Oligoflexus sp.: one gene and its partner. The protein of the gene in region 1 interacts with the protein of each later gene in a pairwise test. Links are inferred from orthologs where the notes say so. Each region holds a gene or a part of one and is shown on either strand. Other genes may lie near its edges.

Evidence for each region.
Region 2: the proteins of topA (region 1) and VFO10_RS00335 interact in binary tests that used the Escherichia coli proteins (3 or more experiments, as listed by UniProt). The link is inferred for Oligoflexus sp. from one-to-one orthologs.

The regions. Positions count from the first base shown.
Region 1 is NZ_DASTAT010000081.1:17,047-32,153, forward strand. What follows is about bases 5,468-8,411. They hold topA (type I DNA topoisomerase), read right to left. Parts: upstream 8,051-8,411; coding sequence 5,885-8,050; downstream 5,468-5,884. Other genes in these bases: VFO10_RS18155 (hypothetical protein), read left to right, coding at 5,468-5,640; VFO10_RS18165 (lytic transglycosylase domain-containing protein), read right to left, coding at 8,067-8,411. In the rest of the region: VFO10_RS18130 (hypothetical protein), read right to left, coding at 1-495; VFO10_RS18135 (helix-turn-helix domain-containing protein), read right to left, coding at 539-1,633; VFO10_RS18140 (hypothetical protein), read right to left, coding at 2,235-3,527; VFO10_RS18145 (ParA family protein), read left to right, coding at 3,826-4,608; VFO10_RS18150 (hypothetical protein), read left to right, coding at 4,622-4,963; more of VFO10_RS18155, read left to right, coding at 5,272-5,467; more of VFO10_RS18165, read right to left, coding at 8,412-8,789; VFO10_RS18170 (hypothetical protein), read left to right, coding at 9,175-9,579; VFO10_RS18175 (ParA family protein), read left to right, coding at 9,576-10,367; VFO10_RS18180 (ParB/RepB/Spo0J family partition protein), read left to right, coding at 10,367-11,473; VFO10_RS18185 (hypothetical protein), read left to right, coding at 11,675-12,211; VFO10_RS18190 (relaxase/mobilization nuclease domain-containing protein), read left to right, coding at 12,430-13,293; VFO10_RS18195 (TrbM/KikA/MpfK family conjugal transfer protein), read right to left, coding at 13,331-13,882; VFO10_RS18200 (OmpA family protein), read right to left, coding at 13,892-14,440; VFO10_RS18205 (LPD7 domain-containing protein), read right to left, coding at 14,496-15,107. UniProt on the Escherichia coli protein: Releases the supercoiling and torsional tension of DNA, which is introduced during the DNA replication and transcription, by transiently cleaving and rejoining one strand of the DNA duplex.
Region 2 is NZ_DASTAT010000002.1:37,793-52,936, forward strand. Bases 6,243-9,223 are described here. They hold VFO10_RS00335 (YigZ family protein), read left to right. Parts: upstream 6,243-7,432; coding sequence 7,433-8,014; downstream 8,015-9,223. Other genes in these bases: VFO10_RS00320 (HD domain-containing phosphohydrolase), read left to right, coding at 6,243-6,411; aat (leucyl/phenylalanyl-tRNA--protein transferase), read left to right, coding at 6,453-7,073; rpsU (30S ribosomal protein S21), read left to right, coding at 7,205-7,405; VFO10_RS00340 (hypothetical protein), read right to left, coding at 8,051-9,223. In the rest of the region: VFO10_RS00300 (lytic transglycosylase domain-containing protein), read left to right, coding at 8-2,128; VFO10_RS00305 (metallophosphoesterase), read left to right, coding at 2,192-3,109; VFO10_RS00310 (HU family DNA-binding protein), read left to right, coding at 3,207-3,488; VFO10_RS00315 (3'-5' exonuclease), read right to left, coding at 3,533-4,258; more of VFO10_RS00320, read left to right, coding at 4,381-6,242; more of VFO10_RS00340, read right to left, coding at 9,224-9,907; VFO10_RS00345 (lytic transglycosylase domain-containing protein), read right to left, coding at 10,021-11,010; VFO10_RS00350 (hypothetical protein), read right to left, coding at 11,028-11,495; VFO10_RS00355 (ABC transporter ATP-binding protein), read left to right, coding at 11,752-12,693; VFO10_RS00360 (hypothetical protein), read left to right, coding at 12,680-13,468; VFO10_RS00365 (ABC-2 family transporter protein), read left to right, coding at 13,469-14,251; VFO10_RS00370 (TldD/PmbA family protein), read right to left, coding at 14,261-15,144.

The DNA of each region.
Region 1 (15,107 bases):
CCTCAGTTCCTTGGCTTTTTGAATCTGAGCCTCTTCAGCGAGCCTTCTAGCCTCCTTCTCAGCCTCAACCGCAGCAAGATCGCGCTGGAACTCTTCCGTGGATCTGCGGGCCTCTTCCGCTCTTTGTTCGATGATATCTGGATGCTCTGGAGACTCACCAGATGCCCAGCGAGAAACCAGGGAAGACCAATTTTCGAGCAGAATCCTCTCGCCTCTGTTCTCACGAAGAGCGGAAAGCCATGTCCCAAAATCAGCCAGCTTATTGGGACCGTGCTCATCAATAAATCCTGCCGCGAGCACTTGAATTGTGCGGTACGAGTCAGGACCAGGGATGTGGGTTTTGCCGTTGCGATATCGGTAGGTAAAAGCAGGCTCCACAGTCTTTTTCACCAGCTCAAGGAGGGTATATTCAAAGTCCGCCCTGGTTGGATCCAAATCAAACGCTGATCCACCTACCTCAAACTGGTGGATGGGTGCCCGGCCCGATTGTTTCACACACCCACTTGTTTCATTAATAGCTGTTTCACTAAGAACTGTTTCACCGGCAATTTTTGCACCCTGGATAGCAGAAGGGGCCAGGCTTTCGGACCCCCTCCCGAGGTTCCCGTTTGGGGTCTGCGAGGTTCCCGTTTGGGGTCTGCGAGGTTCCCATTTGGGGTCTGTTGATATCGTTGAGTAATCTACGAGGTTCCCGTTTGGGGTCTGTTGATATCACAGAGTATTTTGCAAATCGCAGTGCCGGGCAGTTGAAGTCTTTGACCACTTCCTTGGTGTAAATTATAGAGTCAATATGGCACCATCCGTAGCTTTTTCGGGCTATCAGGAAGCGCCACAAGCCTACATCAACTGTATGATGTATCCGAAGGAGTCTGGTTTTCTGGAAGCGGAAGTCTTCTGAGCAGATCATTTGCTTTGCACGAAGAAGCTGAAGATATTTACGTGCTGAGTCAGACTTAATGTCCAGAGCAAAGGCTATTTCAGATTCAGTAGGATGCTCAAAAGTGCAGAGGGAGGCTAGGTAGAGCCAAAGAAGCTTTGCCCTGTATGGAATATCGAGATCCAGTAACAAGCGCGGTGCCTCAACATACCCATAATCCTCTTCAGAATAGGCGTGAGCATCATTGATTCTCGAATCAAGGCAAGCAAGGACTCTGGATTCCCATAGATGTGGCTTTATGATTGGGTTATGCGGGATATTGTAGCTTTGAAAAACACCCTTCCAGTAGTACGGGTCTGTGATATGAATCAAGACCTTCTCATTCAACGGATCTGTGCTAAGGAAGTCAAATACAACCATTCCCCTGACCTGGAGTGAATTAAGAAGCTCACTCACATTCTGCGGACTCATTTTTGCAGTCTTTGCCAGCTCCTTTTTCGTCGGGTTCTTCCTATCACCAATCAAACACAGGCAGATCATAAGCCATTTTTCATCAGCCGGTATTTTTGCTGTAATAAGGAAGTCAAAGATTTTTCCGTAACGACCAAGCGGGCGCCCATTGGAACCTATTCTTCTGAAGGCTTCCGCATGCTCTCGGATACGCTTATACGCTGGGTTCGTTATTAGTCGGACCCCGTTAGGTCCTACCGAGGCGGCCTCATCATTACGGACATCTGAATTTTCACTCTCTGACATACTCCGCGCTCCTTGCTCGGTATAGCATGTTGCAGCGGGAGTGGCTTTGTTATATCCTCAACCTGTAATAGTTGTGAGGTTGGAGCCACTCCTGGCCACGTTGCTGGGTTTAAGGTTTCAACCTTTAGTTTTTGTGTCATTCTCGAAGCCTCGCATTTATTGTTTCGTGTTCCTAAATCGCCAAACTTTACCGCTGAACTAGGAAGCTCCTGACCAAGCAGGATTCGTAACCGATATGCCCTTTACCTCCTTTCGCTATCGTTGAATGCCAAATCTGTCAGCGGTATGAGCGTGAACTTTATCGAAACACCCGAGGTCGCTAATCTCTATGAGATACGCACCTGCCCAACTTTGAGAGTTTATGCTGAGTTCTTTCACAAGCTCTGCGGACGCGAATGCGAGACGGGACGCCATAAGCACTCCAAGAAATGATTCCATAGATGAAGACAGTTTCCGCCATTATAGCGGATTTCCTTGCCGTGGAGATCACTTTTTGTGCGGAATAGTGTTCTCATCGCATCCCGCCTAGCTTGCCCCAACCTGGGCGCACGAACTCCTTTAAGTGACCAAAGGCCACTCGAGGGTTGGTGTCAAAATGGCATTAAACAGCGATTGATGATTTACGGCTTGAAAGCAGCACTGGAAGCGCTGCAAAGAAACCGTGAGCGCACACGATAGCTAGCAGGACCAGCCCGATACGACGAAGGTCTTCGATGTCCCCAAGCCGCTCAACAACCGACGCTGATTTGGAATCAGCGACCAGTCGACGCTCGGCCAGCAGCTGGTTTTCCAGCTCTGTGACCTCGCTTTCGAGCGCTTTGATATCGTTCTGGACCTTGGCGCGTGCAGTTAAATATGTGGCGGGAAGCTTGTTGCGTTCCGTAACAAGCGCGTTCAGAGAGTCTTTCTTTCGCTCGATCTGCGATTCCAAAGTTGTGACACTCAGGGCATTGCTGACCCGGGTTTCAACGAGCTGGGTGGTCCCTGACTCGATGTCGATATGCATCACTAGAAAGCCAAGAACAATGAAAAGGGTTCCGAGCACGCAGAGACCGAGCTTTCTGAGGCCCGCTGCCGGGAACGCCCAGAGCACGACGCCCGCAACTTCGCTCATTATTGCCCAGAAGATCGCGTCAACCGTCATATGCCCAGCTCGTGCCTGGAATATCACCAACGCCACCAAGCAAACCGCCAACCCAACGCCTGAAAGCACCCCCTGCAATTGGGCTTTCTCTGTGCTCATTTGCACTTTTTTCGGTGCGGGAGTCGACGACCAGGAGAACCGGGGTTTGTAACCAGTTTCGGTTAACGTGACGGCCGGGGGCGCAACAAAACCAAGTGGTGGCGCAACATCGGTAGCGGCCGGCGGTGTGACGATCAGAGCGGCTGCGGGTGCAACATTTACGGTCGTTACTGGGGTGGGCGTTGCGGGCGCCGTAATATTATCTATCTGGTCATTTTTATCCTGATACAGCTCTGAGGCCAGACCGGTAGGGACCGCATCTTGTGGCGCCACATTTAAGCCTGTTGCGGGAGCATCGCTTGTTACGGGAGCTATATAGGCATCGGATGAGGCGCCGGCATCAGTATGAGCGACCTCAAAAGTGATGTTGTTTTTTGGACGGGGAAATTCGATCACGCGCCCATAGCTATCCGACCCGGTCTGGGCTACTGGTTCCATAACTGAAACTTCATCCGTAGAGGACGCATGAACTTTGGATTTCGCCCTGGTCTTGCGGCGTGGATTGAGGACGTCGTGCAGGGCTGCTGCGTGAGCTTCTTCCGGAGAGAACTTATGTTTATTGATGTACCGACTTTTGTATGTCCGTAACTTACTTTTTTGTGACTGCGTTAAACCTTGCTGTGAATCCGCGTGATTGCTAGACTTTTCCATAGCTTACATTTCCTTTTCTGTAGAAAAAGGTTTTGTGAGTTAGTTACTGCGAAAGTTGGCGCTTTCGCAGTAACGCTACTAACAATTGTAACACACCCGTTCAGAAATCCCACGACCAATCGAGTTAATTTTTCAATTCCGTAACAAAAAAATCACCCATGAACATAAAATATACAAGAAACAAAATTTCGGATGCGAAACTTTGAAATTTCACAAATGAAACAAAAAAATTTCATTTACGGATCTTGCCTGATATGACACATAGCTATAACATAATAGATAGCACAGGAGAAAGATTATGCCGCGACACAAAAACCGAATCACGATAGGAAACAACAAAGGTGGTGTCGGAAAAACTACAACAACTGTTGAATTGTGTGCGCATGCGGTATATCAGCGGAAAAAGACCCTAATTGTTGATGCAGATCCACAAGCCAACGCCAGCCGCATCTTTCTTGGTTACAAACCTGGTGCAAAAGATACAACCCTGTTCGACGTGCTTTTGGGAGAAGCCGATGTCACAGATGCTTTGAAAAAAGCCACAGATAACTGGCCGGGAGTTTATGTGCTACCCGGTTCGCAAAAGCTGGAGTCGGCACATAAATTCCTCGAGTCGGAACCCGGATGGGAGACCGCCCTGGATGAGATAATTGAAAGCATCGAAGATAACTTCGACCTTATTCTAATCGACTCCCCACCCGCGCTGGGACTTCTGACGAAAATAGCGATCCGGGCAGCTAATAAGGTTTTGATCCCGACAGATACATCCATCTACGGCGAAGAAGCTGTAACCAAAATGTTTGCCCTGATCGAACACATTGAGAAGAAGACCAAGCACAAGGTCGAGCTCGTGCGGGTGGTCCTGGCAGCCATGCAAAAGGGTGGGGCGTATGCGACACGCGAAGCTCTCAGTAAGCTGAAAACCGAATACGGTGACTCGTTTCTGCCAATCGAACTTCCACATACTGTCAAAGTGATGGATGCGCAAAGAGCAGCGGTTCCAAAAGCTGCTGCACAAATCCTGCAAGATGATCACAAATTATACACCGGATATAAGCAACTGCTTGAGTCCATAATCTAAGGAAGGGTCCAGAATGTCTGACAAAGAACAAGCGAAGGAACTGTTCGACGCCGAAGACAACTTCACCATCAAGAAGAAGAACGTCAAATCAGGAGCCCTGGCCCGCTCTAACGAAGCGGAGAACGAAGGAGCAGACTCGGACGACGACTCAGCTGAAGGTAAATCATCGAGGTTCGATGTTAAATCGCTGTTCAGCGAGGAGGTGCCTGAAACTCGCAGTGAAGTTGTTGGATCGGTGCGTCTGAAGCCTTCCACTCGTAAGAAGCTAAAGAAGATCGTGGCGGATGAAATCCGTAGGGGCCGCAAGGTGTCCGAAACCTCCCTAATCTCAGAAATTCTCGAAAAAATCCTCTGAAACGGTGGCAGGTAGCCGACTACAAATAATGCTGGGTGGTATCGAATTTTGAGCGGCAATCAAACTGAGGCTTTGGGTTTGACGTTGATGATGCTATCCGGAGGGCTACTGATCTGGGGAGGAAGGTATAAAGCTGGACTCGTCATCTACCTTATTTCAGCTTTTGCCCTTCTTTGGAAGGTGTCAGAGCGGATACCCATGCCTGCGACGATCGTGTCCATTGTTGGACTCATTGTGTTCAGTCTGTTCATTCTTAGACGCGAAAGACGGGCTCGCAGCAACTAGCTCTTTATTCGAGAAGAGGGCGCGTGGAGTCTGATTCGGATCTCTGCGCGCACAAAAAGATCATTAGTATGGATAAAGGGCATTCCGGGGCTGCCCCCTTCCGGGCGAACACGAGTTTTTTTCAAAACGGCTGCCACGCCCCGGAGCCTCCCCACTTTGATCTTTGCGATCAGGAAAAACACCAACTTTCCAAGTCTAAACACAGTAACGCCAAGAAACAGAAGGGCATACAAGGCCAGCATCGTCCGGTTGCAGGTCATGACCCACATAGTAATTTCCTCATAGACTGTTTTGTTGCATATCTTCTGCGCGGCGAAGAACACTTAGCGCTCGCCGATAAAAGACCGCACGCCTTGCGCGCTCGCGCGACTGCCAACGTGATTTCAACATGAAATGGAAAGCCCGAAGAATCAACTTCTTCAGCTCACAAATCACGTATTCAAGCTTTAAGTCCAGGATGAGGGCTTGCTGCGTGCGTTTCTGTTCAATGCGGGGAACGAGATTAATCACATGCATGGCTTGTCTAATGCCTCATGTCACAGCTGGATGGGCGCCGCAGGTGGATCAAAGTTTGCTTCATAAAAGCATCCGGTTTCGTGCCGGTCAAGCGTTATAAGTTACAAAGATTTACGCTGTTTAAATCGAGACTTCAGCCGATGTTCGTGGTGCGCGTTTTGCTGGCTTTCCTCGCGCATCATCGAGGAACGTCTTGCAGCTTTGAGAGGTACAGAACCACCCATGGCCGCCTTTAGGTCTGCCTGTTTCTTTGTCTTTCCTCTGATACCGTCTTAACGGTGCCGATTGACAGTTAGGGCAGATATGGACTGGAGATTCGACAGGTTGTCCATTGTCATCGTCCATGAAGTGCTTGCAGCCTTCGGTGGAGCAGGCCCAAAGATATCCTTTGCCTGTCTTGCGCTTGTAGCGGCGCATCAAACCCGTTCCGCATTTGTGGCAAGCAAAGTTTTTTCGTTCGACAGGTCTATTGTCGGCATCGTCCATGAATGTTTTGCATTCAACCTTTGTACAACACCAGAAAGGGGATTTTCCCGCAGGAGAATAGCGGCGCAAACCGCTCTGACATTTAGGGCAAGGGAATCGGGGCTTAACCGCGCCGCGGCTTCCCAATGCTTGCATATCGGCCTGCAATTGCTTGAAGGATGGCTCAACTACATTAATGTAACTGCATTTGCCGCTGGCGATGACATCCAGTTTTTCCTCGAGATTGCGTGTAAAAGCGAAATCCATAAAAGCAAATCCGGCATTTACGAGCTGGTCGACGAGCAGCACGCCAGTCTCGGTTGGTTCCAGGAGTCGCTTCACTTCAAGAAGGTAGCCTTTACCCATTATGTTCTGCATGATTGACGAATACGTTGCGGGTCTGCCGATCCCTTCGACTTCCAGTTTGGCTATAAGGCTCGCCTTTGTAAATCGTGGAGGTGGCCTGGTTTCCTTGCGAAGCAGCCTGCCGGAATCAGCTTGCTTCGCCGATCCGATGCTGAGCAAAGGCACCTGGCCATTGTCTTCAGAGTCGCTTTCGGATCTATCCTTCACCGCATCCCTGGCTGTCAGAACGAGCCACCCTGGTTCGATCAATTTGCGGCCCCTGGCTTTGAACTCAAAGGTTTCGGTGCCTTCAGTTGCTTCGAGTGTGACAGTATTCACTTGGTATTTGGCGTCGGCGAGCTGCGAAGCGACGGATCGTTGCCAGATCAGACGATAGAGAGCGCGCTGCTGGTCGTCTTCGCCCGCTTCTCGAACTTCGATGTGAGTTGGCCTGATAGCCTCATGAGCTTCTTGCGCATCCTCCTTGGCCTTAAAGCGGCGCGGCTTTTCTGGAAGCAGCCAGCCCTGGCTCTGTGCGAAGACCCGAATTTCTCTAACGGCGTCTTCGCTGAAGTTCACGCTGTCTGTTCTGATGTACGTAATCGCGCCTTGTTCAAAGAGTCTTTGAGCGAGCCTTGACGTTACCTCTGGATCAAGTTTTAAGCTCACGCTTGCTGCCTGCAGGAGGAGCGATGTTGAGAATGGAGATGGCGGCGGCTCTTTCATCTGACCGTTCCCGGAATCTATGACACGGAAATGGCGGCAGGCAGCCGCTCGAGTCGCCAGAGCTTCATCGAGAACGTAGGGCTTTTCCTCAGCTATGAACGGTTTGGTATTCCACTCAGCTTTCCACGCCTCGCCATCAAACACTACGACGGCTCCGAAATGAATCGTTTTTTTGAACGACTTGATACGCTTCTCCTGGTCGACGACCAGCCGCACCGCTGGGCTTTGGACGCGGCCAGCCGAAAGGGACATGCCGAGCATGTCAGAAACCATCGGCGATACCAAATACCCGTAGATGCGGTCGAGAGCCCGTCGAGCTTCCTGTGCATGCACGAGTTCATAGTCGAGCTTTCGAGGCTTGGCGAGTGCTCCATGAACCGCACCGTGCGTGATTTCGTCGAATGTGATGCGTAGGTACTTTGATTCAGTGAGCCCTAGAGCTTCTTTCAGGTGCCACGCAATCGCTTCGCCTTCGCGATCGGGGTCTGTTGCAAGGTAGACCATCTCAGCATTGCGCAGCTCCTTTCGGATGCGGTTGACACGCTCCTCGCCACCAGGGAACGTGCGGCCTTGAATGGAGGCTGGTGGGATAAATTCGTAGTTGAGCTTGAAATTATGCCGATCAATTCCCAGGTCATTCCGAGGAAGATCACGGATGTGACCCACGCTTGCCATGACCTTCCAATCGCTGCCAAGAATTGATTCCAATTTTTTAATCTTGTTCGGACTTTCGACCACCATGAGTTTCATAAGCATTCCCTTCCGGTCAGAAAACGATAGCTGGGTTGCTCGTTACGGTTTTATCAACAGCGGGCGCCGGACTCTCGCCGGAGGAATTGTTACCAACGGAATTCGGAGGAAGAAGCAGAACAGGCGCATTTTCCATTGATCGCTTGGCCTCTCTTTTGGGTTTCAGAACTTTAAGCGTGACCGGTTCCGTGGAATCGGCTGCCTTGTCGAACTCGGGCTTGGGACCGTTCCCGATCTGAATTGAAGGAACAACGGGGATTGCTTTCGCATTTGCCTCAGCACTAGCAAGAATTTTCTCAACATAACTGGGCTTTCCTGTCTGATCCGGCTTGAATCCGCGCGTAAAGTTTCCTGAATAGTAACAGGAGAAAGCCGCGTTCAAGGCTGCTTGCTGCTCAGGAGTGCGTTTGGAAGCGCGCACATAGCAATCTTCGAGGATTTTTGAGCCTATGCGAAGGCTTGTGCATGGGTCAAATGCCTGCTCATAAGTGATTTCGTATCTCGGGAGGTTGTAGCGGTTGACTTGCGCAATGCCTACGGAGAAATTCCAACCGTCCGAAGCAAGCTGCCTGGCCGTGGCCAAAGCTTCATCAAGACTGCCAGGCTGCCGAGCCAAGCGACCGCCTACAACGCCTATTGCATAAGGGTTGTAATCAGATTCCACGTTAACGACTGCCGCCATAGTCTGTGGGGATACGGTTGGGGCGCACTCGTGCGCGAGTGCTAGGAAATCCAGCATATGTTCGTACCTCCTTTTATTCAGAAGCTTCTAAAACCAATGCGGCATTGTCCAATGAAAATGCGAGACAAAAAAAATAACTCTGACAGTGTCAGACCGAGAGAGGGTGGGCTGAGCGTTTTTTTCGGGAAAAAAGTGATATTTCATCTGAGGCAAGATTCGGTAATTTCGTTGTTTTGCAGGTAATAACTTGATGTCCATAGAAATGGGAGTCGAACAAAAAAAACCATGACAGTGTCAGAAGCCAAGCCGGGGTTTGGATATCGCGTGCAAGTCTTGAAGAAAAGTGGTTGTTTTATACTCTGTTTTGCTGCTGTTATATAGGTGTGAAATCCTTGAGGCGCGTTGAAGTAAATAGACCCCGCAGAATATTTTCGCCAGGAAGGTGATCATCAATGATTCCATCCTCTCAAAGATGGACGAAGCGCAATTCGATCGCGTGGCCGTAAAGTGTAGATGGTCAGAGCGGTCGCTGAATGTTGCAAAGGCTTTGATAGTTGAGGCCGCGTCATTATCCGAAGCGGCGGCGGCACACACAATGTCGCCTCAGCAGGCAAATGTGATTCGCGCCCGATTCCTGGCCAAGGCTGAAAAAATGCGCGTGGAAGAATTCATGCAGCGCGAGAAGCCGAGGTTTGGGTCGGCGTTTTTACCTTATACGAAAGGGATTCAGACTCTTCGAGACTGCGGTTACACGATTAAGCAAATAATCTCCTTTCTCGAGGAAAACGGTGTTTCTGTCTCGCGGTCGGCTGTCGAGGCATTTTTCAGGCACAGGAGCAAGCGATGAAATCCCAGGTTCTGGCAAATCAAAAGGGAGGGGTGGGAAAGTCTGCGGTCGCTGTTCAGATGGCGTATTTCTTTTATCTCCTTATGAACAAGCGTGTTCTTGTGGTTGATCTTGACCACCAAGGCAACACTTCAAAAGCCATTGCAAAGAGCGGCCTTGCGGCTGTATCCCGCATCTCAGCCAGTCAAATTTTGACATCCAAAGACGTTTCGATAGAAGACGGAGCATTTGTCGTAATCTCAGCTGACGATGAGCTGCGGGATTTGGAAAAACAGGGAAGCAGGCATAATGAGTTTGCAAATAACTTTTACTCTTTTCTAAAGGCCATGGACCAGAAATTCGATATTTGTCTCATTGATACAAACCCTAACCCGGACATTCGGCAGCTTGCTGCCCTCGTTGTTTGCGACTTTGTATTGTCACCTATTCAACTGAACCAGGAAGCGATTGACGGTATCGGGGATCTTTTGAACCATGAGCGGACAGGCATCCGCAAAATCAAGGCAGCGATCAATCCAAAGCTCGAGCTCATCGGCATTCTGCCAAATATTGTCGAGCCTACACCGTTCCAGCGTGAAAATCTCACAGAGCTTTCTGCCCATTTTGCTAGGCTTCTGATTCCGCTGCAGAGCGGCGGCTTCGCAGCGATCAAGAAAACTACGGCCATACCCGAAGCCCAGGCTGCAGGCTTGCCCGTCTGGAAGCTTGGTAAAACGTGCGGTCGGGAAGCGTGGACGCATATCAGGCCAGTGTTTGAGAAAATCGCCGCAACTATGGGAGTTCACTAATGGCACTCGATCTTTCGGCACTCAACGAGAAACCTTTTGCGCCGGTTGGTCCGGCCCTGCCGCCATCGTCGATGGGCAAGCCACTCGATATTCCACTGGCCGACATCGAAGAAGATCCAGACCAGCCTCGTAAGGAGTTTTCCGAAGAGGCCATGGAGGAGATCACAGCCAGCATCAGGGTGCGGGGGGTGAAGACGCCGGTATCCATACGCTCTCATCCAAGCAAGCCGGGGAAGTGGATGCTGAACTATGGCGCCCGCCGGTATCGGGGTTCTCTTGCTGCAGGTCGCAGGACCATACCAGCGTTCGTCGATGACGCTCATGACGATTATGACCAGGTTATTGAGAATATTCAGCGCGATGACCTAAAGCCTATGGAACTCGCTCTGTTTATTAAAAAGCGCCTCGAGGCCGGCGACAAGAAGCAGGAGATCGCGAAAAATCTAGGCAAGGACGGTGCGGCAATCACCCACTATCTGGCGATGATTGACCCGCCTGGCTGCGTGGAAGAGGCATACAGGAGCGGGAAATGTGTCTCGCCCAAGACGCTGTATGAGCTCCGTGCTCTGTATGAGAAATATCCTGCTCAGGTTGAGGCGTGGTGTGTCGATGCCCTTGAGATCACCCGGAAGTCGGTCGCTGATTTGGCAGCCGATTTGGCAGACAGAAACGGCCAAGCGCCTGGAGTTGCAATAGACGCTGATGACGGTCCTGGGGTTTCCGGCAGGCAAAGGGCCGAATCAGGCCAGAACCGAATCCCTGGATCGGACGAGTATAAGGGAGCCCAGGAATCAGGCAGCAGTGTCTGTGGCGATCCAGAGAGCACCACGCGAGTCAGGAAGGGTGAGGACGGAGAGCGCGACGGCAGCCCTAAAAAGGGTCTGGAGAAGCCCACATTCTCGCCGGAAGGGCGTCCGTTACTTGAACCAACCCGTATCAGCAAACCCCTTCTTGTGATCGAATACGATGGACGAGCGGCGAATGTGTTGTTGAATCTTCGACCCAGTGCACCGGGCCTTATACACATCCGCTTTGAAGATGGCACCGGGGAGCAGGAAGTCGAAGCCAGGGCCTGCAAAATCAGCTGTCTAACAGAGGCCCCCTGACCGCACGCCTAATCGAAAGGGGACGATGCTCTCCTGTCTCCCGCGATCTCATGGAAGTTTGTCCTTTGCTCCTCAAGGAAAAGGAGCACGGATTTGGTCATGACCAAGAAATTTGCAAGTTGAATGGGTAGCGCAGGATAGGCCAAGCGCCGGTGAATTACACGCGTAGTCGGATTGACCCCTTATTTCAGGTGTCGACTTATGGAGAAAGAAAGCCCTTATCTGAATGTGTACCTCGGTTCCCTCAAAAAGCCGTGGAGTGACTACTGTGAAACCCTCGGAAAAAAACCTGGCGCAGCTTTGAAAGAGGCCATACAGAAACAGCTCGAGAATGTGAAATCGCAGCCCGAGCCCTTGCGCCAGGTCCAATCGTCTTCAGATGATCAAACCAAGCTGCGTGTTGAGATTTTGCTGACCCCATCGGAAAAGACTGCAATCAAATCTCGAGCAAAGCTCGAGCGTTGCTCACAGCGCCGGTGGATCATAGACGCGATCCGCGCGGGGCTTACGAGGGAGCCACAATTCGAGATGAAGGAAATCGAAGCGCTTGGCGAGTCGAACTATCAACTGCTTGCCATCGGTCGCAATTTGAATCAGATGACCAAGGCCATGAATGAGGGATGTCGTGACCCCTCTGTTCTCGAGTCCATCCAGAGCTTGCGAAGGCTCATCGACGCACACACAGCAAAGGTTAGCGATGCCATCCGAGCAAGCCTTGAGAGGTGGAACATTGAATGACAAGGTCAGAGATTGAGCAAATCATTATGACTTCGGGTGAGCGCCTTTATTCCCGGCCATCGACTGGCAAGAGGCAGCGTAATATCCGTAGTGGTGAGCATACTGCTTCGTTGAAGCCAGTGCCCAGGAGAGACCCCACAGGCATACGGGAGATGATTTCTCGAACGGCAAGAATGTCGCCCGAAGTCATGGTTAAGATCTCGGGCGGTGGCCGGAATATGAGGCATATCAAGGCTCATTTCGACTACATATCGCGCGACGGGAAAGTTGCAATTGAGGATGAAAATGGTGATATCTACCTTGGCAGGGAGTCTTTAAAAGAGCTCAGGGATGCCTGGGCCAAGGGAGGGATAGGCATTCCTTTGGAGGGTGAAGGACGGAAAGAGGCATTCAACGTTGTCCTGTCCATGCCTCCTGGTACTGACAGGGAAGGCGTAAAGGCTGCCGTTCGTGGCTTCGCTTCTGAGCAATTTCGGAATCACCAGTACGCTTTTGCTGCCCACGAGGACGAAGATCACCCCCACGTTCACCTAACGATTAAAGCTATGGATCGCCATGGTATTCGGCTGAATCCGCGCAAGGGTGACTTGCGATTCTGGCGCGAACAATTCGCCAGGAAACTGCGCGAGCAGGGGATTGAGGCAAATGCAACGCCACGGCGGGCACGCGGCGTGGTCCAAAAGGCCGAGAAACAGGCACTCAGGCACATGGAAAACGAGTTCAAAGAAGGAAAACGGCAGGTCCCCCCCCGTTCGTTTCAGGCTCAGAGGCAGGACGCGGAGCTGGAAGCAGATATCGGGACGAAGCATCTAAACCCGCTGCATGATCGCATCAGCTCGGTACGGAAGCAGACACTAAAGGCATACGGGGAGATTGCCAGAACATTGGCTGCAGGGGATGATGAAGACAAGCGGCTGGCTCTGGAGATCGTGCGGTTTGTACAGACCATGCCGGCGACCATAACAAAACACGAAGAACTTGTGCAGAGGCTGCGGGAGAAGAAAAACATGCATGCCGAGCCCGAAAAAACAGGAATTCCAGGACACGACAGAACAAAGCCCGGCGTTGATTATAGTCGATGACGAGGAAGGGAGGGCTTAGCCCCCCTTGCCCCTTGGGCTATTGCAGGGATTCAGTTTGGTGGATGGAGCCGTTCCTGCTGTAGTCGTTGTACTCGGCCTCAGCAGCCGCGTACCTGTCAGCTTCAACCCAGAAGCCGCCGCGTTCGGGAGTGCCGACATAGCGAGGCGGTTTGATGTTTGTGGTCTCATAGTAGCTTCTACAATAGCCTGGAAGCTCGCCCCTGATATACCTATCCTGAGCCTCCGCCCCTTCCTTCCAGACGATGAGATTCGCATTCAGGGCTGCATAATCGCACCGATCGGTGCCATTGGTGATGGAGTCCACAAGCGAGGCCATTTTAGGGTCTTCTGTGGAGGAAGGGCAGAGGTTCAGAAAGTTTTTGCGTGCTTTCAGCGTGTCAGAAAGCTTCCACCTTTGGATGCTGAAATAGCGTCTGATAGCCGATCGGCATTCTCTCGGGCGCTTGCCCGTGGAGAGACAAAGAATTGCCTCACATGCGGCCTTTGTATCACCCGTGAACATGGATAGGGCTGGTGCCGAGGCGAATAATGTCGCGGCCAGAACGGAGCTGAGTGCAAAACGATTCATAACCACCTCTTATCTTTGAAAAATCTCGATGTCCACCCTGCGATTGGCTGCCTTTCCCATAGCTGACACGTTATCCGCAACGTAATCACCGGCTGACACATAGTTGACTGAAATGATGGCTGGCGACACTCCCTGGCCGATCAGGTAGCGCTGCGCATCCAGGGCGCGAATTAGCGCGACTTTCTCGTCAACGGCGCTGGGCCGCTTGCCGTCCGTTCGTCCACGCACTTCAACTCGGCGCGCTTTAGCGAGGAGGGGTAGCAGGCGAGCCTCCTCATCAGGGTTCAGCCGGAACCTCGTGCCCTTGGATGGGAAATAGATGCTAATCGTTTGCGACTCGGGGGCAGGTTGCATAGCGAGCGGATCCAAAACGGGGCGGGACTGTTCCTGGCGCAGCCTAGCTTCCGTCTGTGCCAGCTGCTGACGTAGAGCAATAACCTCCGCAGTTTCTGCATTATTGATCGGTTGCCGATTCGAGCCATCAACAACCGGCGGCTTTGGGGCCGAAGCGCATGATGCCAAAAGAAAGAAACCTGCTAGAGTTGCTGTGGTACGCATTATCAAACTCCTATATTGAATATTCTTTGAATCAAGATTCTCGTTGAGCACCGAGTCATCGGGTGCGTTCAGCGGTTCGCTCGACGACAGGCCGTGCAGGTTCCTGCTGGGTTTTGGATGGAGCAGACTTGTCGTACATAGGCACGACAGGAACCTTGTTCGCTCGCTCGCGAAGGGCTACGCGCTCGCCCACGGCGGCTTTCAACGCTTCCCGCTGTGCTGGGTTTTTCACCTTTGCATCAATTAAGGATGAGGCAACTGCTTCCACAACCTTGGCTTTGTCGGACTTCTGAGCCTCCCAGGTATTGCGCATGGTCGTGATTTCTTCTTTTCCAACCACTTTGCCGGCTTTGTCGCGCACCAACGTTTCAACGGTGACCGGGGTATTGCCTTTAAATTCCAGCTTGATTTCGTCTCCGCTTTTCACGTTTCCTTCGGACATGGCACGCTTCAGGTCAATGCCCCAGACAGTTTTCTCTCCCTTGGCCGTGGCCAATGTTACAAAGTAGCTCTGCTTTTCATCTGGATCGTGATTGAAGTTGGCCTGGCCATGATCCAGAACCTGCCCTTCATAAGCGCGAGAAGGGTTTTTACCCTTAAGACCGGAACGCTGAGCCTGGGCATGCTCCCTGGTCTCGGTGTCCTTCAGGCTTTTTGAGTGCGTCAG
Region 2 (15,144 bases), on another replicon or contig:
CCAATTGATGCGCCGTTACCTGACCCACATTCTGCTGCTCGCAACAACCCTTGCAACACCGGGTAACTCATCGAAAGTTTTCGCCGATTCAGGATATGACCAAACCCTGAAGAAGGCCCTTAATACCCTGAAGGAACAGCAGCAGGAAAAATCCCGTAACGCCCTGAATGCCCTGGCGGAACAGGTTCAGAGCGATATGGAGCCGGCCAAGCGCCTGCAGGCCGCGATCATGCTGGCCGCATTTTACTGGGACAGCAACTACCGGCTTTCGCGTACTTACCTCGGCATCGCGGAATCATTACGGAATCCCACCGTTCCCGAACTGAGCCGCTTCGATGCGGAAATCGACCACATGAAGGTTCGTTTCCGCCATGCGGCGCTTTTGGATTTGGATACCAAGCGCGAGCTGGAAAATCAGCTGAAAGCGAATCCTCCCGAGCCGCTGCGCCTTTCCCTTGTGGAAATGCTGCTCGACACGGATGATGCCCTGAAACTGAACGCGGACTTCATTGCGGCCTATAAGCGATACTACACGGGCTATCCGCGCACGGTGCGCCGTGATCGTTTCCTGCGTAAAGCGGCTGACATTTACTATGCTCAGGGCGAGCATGCTGCTTACTTTCATCAGCTCGAAGGTCTTTTGGACCAATATCCAATCAGCGAAGAAGCGAAGGCCAGCCTGGATCGCCTGATTGAACATGCCCAGGGTAAAAAGCAGCCGTCGTATGCCTTCACCTTCCCCCTTCTGAAGAAGGTCTATCGCAATTCGTCGGCGGAGCCCGAGCAGCAAAAACGCATCCTGAGCCTGGTCGCGACCCCGATGCGTCGCACGGCCAAGGATCAGCCTCAAAAACTGGAAATCATCGATCAGATTCGCCTTTATGCCTATCTTCAACTCTACGATGAAGCTTTGACCCTGGCGCAGGCCGGTCTGAGCCAGCCGAACATCCCCCAAAAACTGCGGGATGAACTGACCAACTGGAACGCCTTCATCCTTTCTGAAAAGGGCGATCACCAGACGGCTCTGACCCGTTTCCCCACGCTCAACAAAAATGCGAGCGCGATCGAAGTCCTCTTCCAGGAATCCCAGGCCAAAAGCCTGATGAGTTCGCGGCAGTTTCCGCAGGCGGCCCAGATCTATAGCCAGCTGATGAAGCGCAAGGATCATCCGCGCTACCGCTGGTATTACTTCTGGAACTCCCTGGCCGGTGGCAACCTCGATACCGCACGTCGTTTCATGAGCAGCAAAGGCGAGCAGGTTTTCAATGAAACGGAATTCCGTCGCGACGCCTCCCTTTACTGGCGTGGACGCGCGGCCATCAGCGGCGGTCAGCTGGAAGAAGCGCAGCAGCTCTTTAAGAATCTGACTGAACGTCAGCAGCCCGGGTATTACGGAATGCTGGCCAAGAGCGCGCTGGCGCAAGGCCGTAAACTGGCGGAAAAAAATAAGGCCGCTGTGGCCGATTCTGAAGAAGAAGCCGCGCCGCTGAATGATGAGAGCGTGTCGCCCAAGGCCTTGCTTGCGGCATTCAAGCCGATGGATCGCCTGGATTCGCAGGATATCAAAGCCGCGGTCACCGTTCCGGCCAGTGGCGCGAAGAACGAATCCATTCCCTTTGCCAATTATGTTTATGAGATTGCCAAAGTCACGGCGATGGATCCCTATCTGATCCTGAGCATCATCAAATCGGAAAGCGCCTTCAATTCGCGGGCTCTTTCCACCGCCGGAGCCCAGGGCCTCATGCAGCTGATGCCCTATACCGCCGTGCGCCTCGCCCGACTGCTCGATGACCAGGATTTCCGCCTGGATCAGCTGCAGGCGGCCGATACCAATCTTCTTTATGGCAGCCTCTACCTGGCCCTGCTTCTGAACTACTATAATGGTCACGAAGTGCCTGCTGTCGCCGCGTATAACGCAGGACCCCAGGTGGTCAACAAGTGGCTGCGCGAATGCCAGAACTGTCCAGTCGATGCCTTTGTGGAATTCATTCCCTACGCGGAGACCAGAAATTACGTCAAAAAAGTACTGAACACCTACAGCAGCTACTATCAGGCCGAGCCGCAGAGCGAGCCCAATTACCTGTATAAAGAGCTGCCCACTGAGTTCCCGGACACGCAAATCTTTTGATTTTCAAGTCAGGCGCGGCGCTGTTATCCTCGTAAGAATTCCGACGTCACGAGGATCTTTGACATGCGCCGTGTCCCGCTCTTCTTTTTGCTTCTTTTCGCCTCTATTCTGGTTGGTTTCCTGACCTGGCGGCTCCGCGCTCCCCTTCGCCAAGAAAATCCCATAGTCTTGAAAGAACCCGGCGCCGACGTGATGGAGTTCATCTTCTTTGGTGACAATGGCAGCGGGCTGCCCGCGCAGTTCAAACTCGCCGAGGCCCTGGAGCGTTACTGCCTGACTCATCCCATACGAGCTGTGTTCATGTTAGGGGACAACTTCTATCCGGTGGGCGTGCAATCGGTCGATGATCCCCAGTGGCAAACCAAATTCCACGACGCCTATGGAACGCCATGCCTGAGCCAGCTTCCTTTTTATCCCATCCTCGGCAATCACGACTATAAAGGCCATCCTGCCGCGCAAATCGCCTATACGGCCAAGCAAAAACAATGGCGCATGCCCCATCGCTTCTACAGCGTGCAATTTGGTGATTTGGCAAAAATAATTGCGCTCGATACCAACGTCGCCGATATCTGTGGCTTCTCGGAGCACTGCGTTCTGGATTTTTTGCGTACATCTTTGCAGGATTCCAGCATCCCCTTCCGCATCGTGATCGGTCATCATCCGATCCTGAGTTCCAGCGGAAAGTACGGCACCACAATCCTTGGACGGATTTTGCGATCCTTCATGTGCAAAACGGGGGCCATTTACATCGCGGGACATTCCCATCATCTTGAGCATCGCCAGGACGCGGATTGTGCGCTGGAACTGTTTATCGCCGGTGGCGGCGGCGCATCGCTCTATGAAGTCAGAAAAGATGATCCCGGGACGCGTTTCGTGCAATCGAACCATGGATTCCTGAGCGTCAAGGTCAGCAAGGCCGGTAGCGCATTCACCTTCTTCGATAGTGATCTGAAGCAGCTGTACTCGTTTCCCGACCGCTAAATTTATTCAATAAGCGCAAAACACTTGCCTCGCCCGTTCAATCAGGCTACCTTCAGGGAAAATTATCACTCTCTGCTAGTTTTGGAGGAAGTTCTCAATGAACCGTTCCGAGCTGATTGACGCCATGGCGAAGCAAACTGGAGCTACAAAAGCTGATACAGACCGCTTTCTGAATGCCTTCACTTCGATTGTTGAAAAAAACATTAAGAGAAAAGAAGGTGTGAAACTGGTCGGCTTCGGCACGTTCTCGATCTCGAAGCGCAAAGCCCGTCTGGGCCGCAATCCACAGTCGGGCGAAGAGATTCAGATTCCCGCCCGCACGGTTCCCGTTTTCCGTCCAGGCGCCTTGCTCAAGCAAGCCGTCAACACAGCGAAATGAGCCAGATCTAAGCGTTCCCGCCCATTCGCGGGAACGCATAGCCTTTAGCAGCCGCCGAGATTTTCTTCCTGATGGAAGTCCTGCATCCCGGTATAGACGTCTGTTTTCAAAAACTCGCGTTCCACCGGCAGCTGATCCTCCAGCACATCCTTGAACCAGACGCGTTTCTCATTATCCCAGCGATAGCGATTGTTCCGGAGCTTATCCTTCGTTTCAAAAGGCGCACGGGTGGCAAAGACTCTCACCTCGCGGTAGTAACTTCTTTGAACGAGTTCGGCGAAATAAGGCTCCATGATGCGGAAGGTCGTCGCGCAATCAAAGAGCGCGCGGTGGGCGAAGGGGTTCACGAAACCATGATCCGCGGCCAGATAATTCAGGGCGCGGGTGCGATAGCCTTTTTGCTCCCAGTCGATATGCTTAAGGCTGCAGGCCCAGTGCAGGTCAAGGCCGGAATACTCGCTTCTTTTTTGCATAAAACTACGATCGAATTCCGCATTATGCGCGACCACGATCGAAGCCCGTTCCAGAATCCGGCGCACCATGGCCCAGTCGATAGCCTGCCCCTTCAGCATCTCATCCGTCAGTCCGGTGATTTTCTGCACCTCGGGCGTCAGGGGCTGCTCGGGATCTTCGAGCCCACTGTACATGGTCGTGATTGCCGGCTTACCCGTCTCGCCCACGCCGAACTCGATCAGGCCTATTTCGATAATGCGATCGGTTTCGCAATTAATTCCCGTCGTTTCCAAATCCAAAACCACACCGTAATCCATCTCTAACTCCTAGGCTGTTTTTGCCTCTTTTGCTAGCACCGTCAGGTTGATGTAAAATAAAGGCATGAGGACGATCCCGGCCGCCGGCCCTTTTTGGGGATCTCATCTTATAGCGAGCACCCATGACTTCAAAAGCCAAAGAGCATAAGCCCCACGGCAAAAGCAGCAAGACAGCAGCCCCGATCCAGGTCGGCAGTTTTGTTGAACTTACGGCCGCATTGAACCAGGCTCCGGAATTGGCGGGATTTCAATTTGAAGTTCCCATGGATGGAGTGGTCAGCCTGCAAAAGGATGACATTACTCTGATCTTTTTTGAAGATCGTGCCTGGCAGGACGCTGCGTCTGTCAGTGTCTTTCTATCAAAAGCCAACGATTCAGGCCTCTGCTTTATTTGCACCGGAACCGATGAGGACCTCGAAAATCTGCCCGCGGCCCTTGAGAGCGCCAATTTTCGCTCGCTGGCCCTACCCTGCCGGATTCGCCAGCTCGTTATAGATGTGCAGAACTTCCATCGTCTGCAGTCCATGGTGCTCCGCTCGGAGCGGACCAATAAGAACGTCAAGGAAACCAACGAGCACGTCAAATATGTTCTGCGCGTGTCCCGTGAACTGAACGGGGTCCGTGACAGCAAAAAGCTGCTCTCGCTCATTTTGCAGAAAGCCCGGGAAATCACCAATGCCGATGCCGGGTCCATTTATACCGTGGACTGGAATGATCAGCGTGAATCCGACAGCAAGATCATCTTCAAGGTCACGCAGAACGAGTCCGTCTTCCAGGAGCTTGAGGAATTCGTCATTCCCGTGAGCGAGCATTCCATGGTCGGCAGCGCCGTGATCTATCAGAAGGCCATCAATATCCCCGACCTTTATCATCTGGATGAGGATCCGAACAAAAATCCTTATCACGCCAAGCATGATAAGACCTTCGATCTGCGCACGGGCTATCAGTGCCGTTCGATGCTGACCATTCCCATGTATGATATCAGCTACCGCGTGATCGGCGTCATCCAGCTGATCAACCGAAAGCGCCCGAATACGAAGAATCTGAAGGGCATCAAGGATTTCACGGAATACGTGCTGCCCTTTGATGACACCGATGTCGAATACGCGGAAATCGTCGCCCAGCAGGCCGGTATCGCCCTTGAAAACGCGATGCTGACTCTGGAAAAAGAGCAGCTCTTCGAAGGCTTCGTGCACGCCGCCGTCACCGCGATCGAACAGCGGGATCCGACCACCAGCGGTCACTCGCATCGGGTCGCGAAGCTCACGGTGGGGCTGGCCGAGATCATCAATAAGATCGACAATGGCCGCTTCAAGGACATTCGCTTCGATAAAAAGCAGCTGAAAGAGATCGAATACGCCTCGCTCCTGCATGACTTCGGCAAGCTGGGCGTGCGCGAACAGGTTCTAATCAAAGCCAAGAAGCTCTACCCTTGGGAACTCGATCTGCTCCTGGAACGCTTCGAGCACATCCGCTCCCGCTTCGAGATCGAGTATCTGCGGGAATACATCGGGTTTCTGAGTGGCAAGACCACCATCGCGCCCGGTTTTGGTCCCGAGACCTTCCGTGCGCATTATGAAAATCGCATCAATGAGCTGGAGGACTTCCTGCAGTTCATTCTGAAGTCCAACGAACCGACCGTTTTGGAACAGGGTGGCTTCGAACGGCTGAAGGATATTGCCAATATGTCCTTCAAAGACGGCCGTCAGCGCACGCGCCCCTTCCTGAACTATCGGGAGCTTGAAGCCCTTTCCGTGTCCCGTGGATCGTTGACCCGCGAGGAATTTGCGGAAATCCAAAGCCATGTGGTCCACACCTACGAATTTTTAAGAAAAATCCCCTGGGGCCGTTCCTTCCCGAACGTCCCGCAGATCGCCGCCAAGCACCATGAAAAACTCGACGGCACGGGTTATCCCGGTGGTTCGCATGACGAGGAAATCCCGGTGCAGACGCGGATGATGACCATCGCCGATATCTTCGATGCTCTGACGGCTTCCGATCGACCCTATAAAAAAGCGGTTCCGGTGCCTCGCGCTATCGAGATCATCGAGATGGAAGTGAAGGCCGGCAAAGTCGATTCGGACCTTTTCAAAGTCTTCGTCGAATCCCAGGTTTATCAGGCTGTTATTGATAAAAATCAGCAGGCATCTTAAGACTGAAGGAACTCCCCCATGTTCCGAGACAAAGGCCGCTGATGCAACCCATACTGACTCCTGAACTCCTGCTTGCCGCCTATCGACACGGTTATTTTCCAATGCCGCATCCGGAAACCGAGGAGATCATCTGGTTCAATCCGGATCCGCGGGCCGTTATTCCCCTGGATGGCTTTCATTGCTCGCGCTCCCTCAGACGGTCTATTCGTCGCGGCAATTTCACAGTGACCATCGACAAGGATTTTTCTGGCGTGATGGCCGGCTGTGCTGAGCGTCCGGAAACCTGGATCAACGAGGAAATCACCGAGGCCTATGAAAGGCTTCATCGGCACGGCGACGCGCACTCGCTTGAAATATGGCAGAATGACGAACTCGTTGCTGGAACCTATGGCGTGGCTATTGGCGGAGCCTTTTTCGCTGAGTCCAAATTCCATCGTGTGACCGATGCGTCCAAGGCCGCCCTCTATTTTCTGGTCGAACATCTGCGCGCCAAGGGCTTTAGCCTCCTTGAGGTGCAGTTCATCACGCCTCATTTACGCACATTAGGCGCCATTCAGATACCGGCTCGCGACTACGAACAGCGTTTGCAGCGTGCCGTGCGTCAGTCAGTCAGCTTCGAACCCCTCGTGCTGCCTGACCTTAAGCCCGACCATGACCCTTAAAAGGGCGAAAAACATGCTATGGGGTAAATATTTCCTGGAAATCGCCAGTAATATTGTTTAGGATTGGGCTCCAAATTTCCCTCTGCCTACAGGGTCGAGGAATGTTGAATGCTATATATCTTGGGGAGTTTATGCCAGGAGTAAGACTTAAAGAGGGTGACAGCGTCGAAAGAGCTTTGAAAGCTTTGAAAAAGCAAGTCGAAAAAGCCGGAACTATTTCGGAGCTCAAAAAACGCCAGCACTATGAAAAACCCTCCATCAAGCGCAAGAAGAAGCAGGCTGCTGCTCGCAAGCGTCTGATGAAGCAGTTGAGAAAACTGGGTCTGGCCTGATTTCCCCTGCAACGATAAGTTGAAGGTGTGCCTCAGCGCGTCCTACTCAGACCTCATCGCATTGAACTCATAGAAAAGCACTCGCGATTCATTGGGATTGGCTTTCCGTGCCAATCCCTCGATGCGTTTAAGCGTCACAAGGCGGATCTGGAAAAGGAATTTCCAGATGCGTCTCACATCACCTTTGCCTATAAATTCTTCGAACAGGGTCAGCTGCAGCAGAGATTCTCCGATGCCGGGGAACCATCCGGGACGGCCGGCAAACCCATACTGATGCATATCGAAGGTCAGGGCCTGATGGATGTCGTGGTCTTCGTCGTTCGCTATTTCGGGGGCGTGAAGCTCGGCGCCGGCGGCCTGGTGCGGGCCTATGGAAATACTGCGAAGCAGCTGATTCTGGAAGCCGAGACGGCGGAGCATATTCCGCTGATCACGCTTGCAATCAACCTGCCCTATTCCGAACAGAATCGTCTCGATTATCTGGCTCGCAAGCATAAAGCTGCGATTCTGCATCGTGAATTCGCCGAGGATCTTAAAGTCGAGCTGGAGATGCCGGAAGCGGAGAAAATCGGCTTTTTGGAAGGCCTCACGCCCTATCTAAAAAAATAGCCAGGCCGCTGGGAGCGACCTGGCCCGCATGGGCGATCAGTTCATAACCCGCCATGTCGCAGGTGTTCGTTGCTGCTGCTGCACAGCCAGTGTCCGCTGCGGAGCGGGATAGCCTTGCGGCTGCGGCGGTTGGGGCCGCATCACAGGGCTCGACTGTGAAGGTTCGGCGTTATCTTTCATACTGGCAATCAGCTGCTTGAAATCCTCGATCTTGGCGACCAGCACTTCATCCGTGCGCGGACCGTTGTCGCGAACGTCGTCGGCGGTCTGCACGCGCTCCAGACAAGCGGCCAGCGTGGAGATCGTCTGCTTGGTCTCCGTGGTGAAGCGAATCGTATCGCTCAGCATCGGGGCGCTGCTCGCCAGAATCTTCTGGCAGTGATTGAGTTCATGGTACTGCTTGGCAAGCAGCGTCGAGATCTTCTCGGAATGCACCGTGATCTGGCTCGTCTCTTCCATGATCTTGATGCCGAATCCGTTCTGACCCTGAAGATTGCGATCCATCTGGCCCAGAAGATCCGCGGACGTCATGCCCATCACCCGGGTTTCCTGCAGCTTTTTCATGTGAATATTCACTTCCTGCTGCAAAAGCACCAGTTCCGAAGCGCTGTGCTTCACGGCCGCCACGCTGCTGCGATAGTATTCACCGCACTGATTCACCGAGACAAAGGCCTGATCCGCCTTGGCTCCCGCCTGGGACAAATAAGTCGCCGTCTTGCTCACTTCATCCCGCACATCGTGGATCGCATCCTTGATGTGCCGCGCGTAGGTATGGAACTTGGCCGCGAGGCCCCGTAGTTCCGTGCCCAGTGGGAAGAGGTCGGTGACGCCCTGGCTGTTGGTCTGTCCGCGAACGAGTTCCAAGGACGCGGCCAGGGACTGCGCGTTGATTTTTTCCGCCACCTCATCGATCTGCTCGGTCATGTGCACCAGGGAATCCCACTTCTGATTCAAGGAGCCCACGAACTTGCTGGCGCCGGTGATGTTATCACGCGATTCGCCGATGATGGAGATGATGGTGTCGTGAATCTTGTTGCCGCCATGAGCGCTGTTCTGGATTTTTTCCAGATGCTCCTGGGCGCGCGTGATCTTGTCATTCAGAATGTTCTCACCATGCAGCGACTCACCGAGGAGGCGCAGCGTGGAGGCATGCACGCTGTTGATGTTCTTCGAGAGATCGACGACGATGTCCAGGTTCTGACGCATCTGGCTCAGAATATCTATGAGCTTGTTCTTCTTCCAATCCACCCTGTTGGTCGCCGAGTAGTTGGCGCTTTCGCGGCACTGCTCCATGAGTCTTTGCAGACGGGTCGCGGCTTTTTGAATTTCGTCATGACCGGCGATCAGACTCTCGTAGGTCGCGCGGTTGCGATTCTCCAGCAGTCGGACGTTTTCATGAACGGTTTTCACCAGCATGCCATCGCCCACGACCGTCACAGGCTGGTTTTTCAGGCAGTTTTCCAGCTCATCAAGACCCTTTTTCAGATTCTTGTACATGCCGGTGGTAGCGACCAGCGACTCAGACACCTCGGGTTCCGGGCGATACGGGATTTCCGGTTCGCGTGGAAGCACCGCTTTCTTCTCGTCCTGCTTCGTCTCCTTTTCTTCCGGACGACGGAGCATAACCAAAGGACTCAGGCAACCGATCGACAGAAGGAGGCTCCCCATCGCGCCCCACTGATACCCGGCAATGCCTTGGCTGCACTGCACTTCCTGAAGGCGGCTCACACTTTCAGTGGACACCTGTCCTTCGCGAATGCGGCGCGACATGCCTTCATCAGCAAGTGTGGTGCTGCGCAGGCCCGTGGCCTGAAACAGGAGGTAGATCGACGTTACCTGGAAGAACAAAGACGCAAAAAGGCCAGGGGTCTTGAGCTTGTGTAATCCGTCCATGGAATTCCCAACTCAAAGAGTGTGTGAATGAAGATCGGGAGCGAAGTGCCTTTCGTTCCCGATCGGATGTTAGTAATAATTTGCAGGGCTTATGTCAACTGCTGAACATGAGGTCAGCCTTTATCCGGATTTTCTCCTGCCACTCTGGAAAGTGCGGGCTGTTCCACCAGCTCGCGATGCACTTTCGTGGCAGCGAGGAATTCCGAATAGAAATTCCTGCTCGCGAATCCAAAGCTGGGAGAGTCATACAGCAGTATGATCTCCGACAAATCCTTTGTTTTCAATTTGGCCATTGCACGTTTCATACCGCCCGGTCCGTGGTTATAAGCCGTCACGGCCAAAGGCCACGCCTCCAGAGCATTATAGTTGCTGCGCAGGACCCCGGCTGCAGCCCGGGTTGCAATGAGGGGAGAGTTCCGTTCATCACGCGTACGCGTTACCTTGATGTAATCCCGGGCAGTTCCTGGCATGAGTTGCCAGAATCCGGACGCTCCGACTTTGGACCGTGCCTTTAAATTGAACATGGATTCCACGAACACGATGCGCGTTAAATCCGTTGGCAATCGTGCCTGACGGAAGATCTTCTCCATAAGTGGGAGATAAAGTTCCGCACGCTGAGATGCCGCGTAGAATGTATCGGCGAGTCCGCCCTGCACCCGCAGCACAGCTTTGCCGGTCAGAAGACTTCTGTGCGCGTTTTTCTTAACATAAGCGTTCCAGATTTCCTGCTCACGCTTGCCTTTCAAACGCGCGCTGGGTCCTTCGCTTACGAAGCGTCGCAACGCCTGTCTGTAGGATTCGATCTCATCATCAGGTGAAATAATAGGCAGATCCATATTCCGCGCCTTGGCATTGATATCATACGGGACCTTGATGGAACCGATGATCACAGCAAGATTATCGCGATCATGGAGGACGAATTCGTTGCTTTTGAATTCGGTGAAAATGCGTTCCCAGAAATCAACCTGGCGTTGAATTACGGGAGAGCTTGGGAACAGCTCTTTCGGACGGGCTTCAGCCCAGGCGATCGGGGTTGAAAGGAAACTGCCGAAGACGAGGAGATGGCGGAGCGAAGACGAAAGACCACGCAGTTTCGTAGCCATGGCATAGGACCTCCCTTTCACATTTTTCTGGGTGTTGCCGCCTTCGTGGCTGCAACTGAGCTTTTCTCAGCTTCCACTGTCTGCTGCTGGCTCAGACCACGTCCGGCTGTGAATTCAGCCATGGCGTGCTCCAGATCCTGCATTTTAGTAAAAATCTCATCCAGCTTCTGATCCTGACCTTTGCGCTCCACTGCATCCTGCTGCAGAGTCGAGGTCAGGGTCTGTTTCAGCTGAGTTTCCCAGTAATCGTAGCACTTGCCTGCATAGTATTCGCGCAAGTCAGGATTGTCGTACTGAGCATTACGCCGACCGAAGGAATCACCCACAACAAAGCCTAAAATTAAACCAGCAAAGGTCATGCAAATGGCCAGAAGGGTCAGGGCTGCCATGGACAGCCAGGAACGTTTGGGAGCAGGCGCAGGGGCCATTCGGCCGGCGCTCATAGGGTCATAAGGGCTGAAAATGGGAGGTTCCCGGTCCAGCATAGGTGTTTCTCCGTTGGCTACGCGGCCTCTATCAAGTTCTGATTAACCGAATCCCAGGCAAATGGGAAGGGGAATTGCAGTCCTGACCACTGTCTACTGGAGGAACCACATGCAGCTAAAATCATGCAGCATGGAACTCCCAAGGTACAGATCAAAAGTGAGGACGACGCCTGGATTTAAGGATTGCTAGGGGCCGGAATCCAAGTCAGGATAGAAGATGCGTCCCATCCTGTTCTGCCGAGAAGGAAAGCCGCTCATGTCTGCTGCCAGCGTTGCTATCGAAGCGCTTCAACTCACAAAAACCTTTCCCAAAAGCCAGACGCCTTCGGTGGACTCGCTCACGTTTTCGATTGAGCCCGGCGAAACAGTGGCGTTCCTGGGACCCAACGGGGCGGGTAAAAGCACAACCATCAAAATGCTCTGTGGCATCCTGAGCCCCAGCAGCGGTTCAGCGCGCATTCTGGGCTTCAACGCCGGCAGCCAGGAAGCCAACCAAAAACTCGGGCTCGTCTTTGGTACGCGTTCGCAGCTCTATCAACACATGACGGTGGAACAATGTCTGGATCTTTCCGCCGAGATTTATTTTCTGAGCGGCCCTTTCAAGCAGCAGCGGCTGAGCGAGATGGTCGAGGCCTTCGCTCTGGAGCCTTACGTCAAGCGTCGGGTTCGTTCTTTGAGTCTGGGCGAAAGAATGCGCTGCGAAATCGCTGCCGCCCTTTTGCATAAGCCGCAGGTCCTGCTCGCGGATGAACCCACCATCGGCCTTGATATCGTGGCCAAGAACAGTTTGCGGCAGATCATTCGCAACTGGCAGAAATATGAGAAAACCACCTTCATGCTGACGAGCCACGATCTTTCGGATGTCGAGGCTCTTTGCGAAAGGGCCATACTCATCGACCATGGGACCAAGGTCTTCGATGGACCGTTGACAGCGCTGAAAGGCCCGCTGCAGAATCTGCGGCGCATCCGCGTGACGACCAACGATGCGCATAAACCCATACTGACCGAAGGCTCACGCTTTCGCCTGCAGAAAGCCGACAATCCCTTCTCGCATGTTTATGAAGTCCTGACTCATGAGCAGCCCATGTCCGAAAGCCTTTTCGCGCTGTCGCAGCATTATGGGGAATCGCTCCAGGACATCAGCATCAGTGAGGTGACATTGGAAGAGGTTCTGGGAGCCCGCTATGCCCGTCCTTAGAACCTTGAACTTCTATGGCCGCTATGGTTTTTTCCAGCTCAAGGAGCGTTTCTCCGATCTGGGGCAATCGCTGTCCTATCTTTTGCTTTACCCCCTTTTGATCCTCGTTCTGACGGCGATGTGGAATAAATTCAACGCCTATCAGGGTAACTACACGCGCGCCGAGATTTACGTCTATATCGCGATCGCCGAGCTTTTGTTCCTGACTTTCCTGCGTTCGGCTTTTTTGCAAAGATCGCAGGCGGATTTTTCCATGGGCCTCGCGCGCCCACGCTCCTGGCTGGGCTTGACCTTCGCCGGGCAATTCGGGGCGACCTTGGGTGGACGCCTCATCTACTGCGTCTGCGCGGTCCCTGCCCTTCTGCTGATGGATGTACCCCCGCGGCTGGTTTGGGAGGCGTTTCTGCGTCTTTTGTTTCTTCTTCCGCTGCTGGGAGTGATGGAAGCTTTGATGGCCAGCATACTCGCGTCTGCGCAGCTCCTGTGGCAGGAAACCCGTTATCTGGTTCTGCCCATCACGAAAATATTCCTAGCTTTGGGTGGAGTCTTCTGCCCGCTGGCGGATTATGGCGAACCGGGACGCAGCATTTTTCTGCAGAGTCCGGCCTCCGATCTATTCTTTCAGGTGGGGCATTACTGTCTGAAAGGCGAGTTCTATCAGCTAAGCCCTGCAGCCTGGCTGACCAGGGTCCTTGTCTGGATGCTGATCTTTTTCGTGAGCAATATCCTGTTCTTTCATTATGCGCGCAAACGCCACCAGAGCTGGGGAGGATGAATGCTCCGCTTTCTTGGAAAAGCCCTGCGCTACAACATGAGCGCCCATATCTCGAATGTTCCGAACCTCCTGGCGGCGACCATAGGCATGGTGCTGAATAACGGCATCTTTCTTTTGGGCATGTGGGGCATGCTCTTTGCGGGAAAAGAACAGAATCAGGACCTTCTGCATTACTACATAGCCCTGAATGTTCTGATGATGCTGTCCTATGGTGTGCTCTGCTTTTTCTTTGGCGGCTGGATTGAAATGGGCGATCTGATCGTCAATGGGCATTTTGAATCCAAGCTCGCCACACCACGGCATCCTTTGCTTTTGGTGGGCACGCACGCCCTGCATCCGTCCGCTCTCGGCGATTTGATTCTGGGTCTGGCTGGTATCGGCCTGCTCATCGGCATGGGCGAAACCGGGATCGCCATTCGGTCTTTTTTCGCCAGTATTCTGGCTATTTTCGCCTATTATTCCCTGTTCGTTCTCTCCGGCAGTCTCGCCTTCTTCCTGCCGCGTGGGAATGCGATGGCTCATCTCCTTAATAATCTGGCCATCATTCTCTGCGGCTATCCCGTCGGCAAAATCTTTCCGACCGGCATCGGTCGCACGCTGATCCTTTTAAGCCCCGTCGCCGCCATCTCCCTCATGCCCATGAGCTGGATTGAAACCGGCACTGTGATCGACTTCGCCCAGGCCGCTGCGGGTGTTTTCGTGCTTTGGCTTTTGGCTCTGGGCGTCTATCGCTATGGAGTGAAACGTTACCAGGCGTTGAACCTGGTCGGTGTGCAGAACTGAACGAAGGGCTCAGCCCCGCGATTTTTTGCGGGCGAGCTTTTTATCAAACCAGGGCAGATCCATCGCGTACTGCGTGACCTTCGACGGGTTTTTGGCCTGGAGTTCAAGGTTCGAGAGCAGCATGGCCGGTGCCACGGTGGAAACGGGAATGGTCCCGGATTCCGCGCCGCAGAAGCCATTGTCGACGACAAGGTCGCGGCCGACAGCGATGATATCGTTCAGGCTGCTGAGCGGTGTGCCGACGAAATCAACGCCCCGCACATAGCGTTCCTTGCCAGTGGGATAGATCTTCACCGCAACCGCGATCTGACCCAAAAAAGCCTGGAAATTATAGGCTTCCGTCTCGGTTTCCCCGCCTTCGACGTCGAGCAGGATGATGCCGTAGGGCAGTTTTCTGCGTTTGATTTCGGCGATCAGCATATTTTTCAGATCATTCCAGCTGTGCTGGCTGTGACTTCGCACCACAAGGTTCGCCATGCGGCTGATCGGACGCTCGTCGCCATGATTCCGAGCATGGCCATTGGATTGATGCCCGCGCTTTTGCAAAGGACTGCGGGTGGTCAGAAAGCCTTTCAGCACACCCTTTTCCACCAGGCTCGCCGGACGCGCCGGAGCACCTTCATCATCAAAAGGATAATGAGCGATCAGCGACTGTGAACCCACCGCCGCGATTCCGGGATCATCGATCAGGGTCAGATCCGGATGCATGATGCGGCGGTTGACCTTATCACGGAAGGTGCGGCCTTCACTTTCGGAAAGAAGGCGGCTGCCTTCCAAACGATGGCCCACGACTTCATGCAGGAAAAGGCCTGCGGCCTTGGGGGCCATGAGCACAGGCCCGGCATAGGACGTCATCTCATCGCCACCGGCCACGTCGCGGAACTGCGCGACCT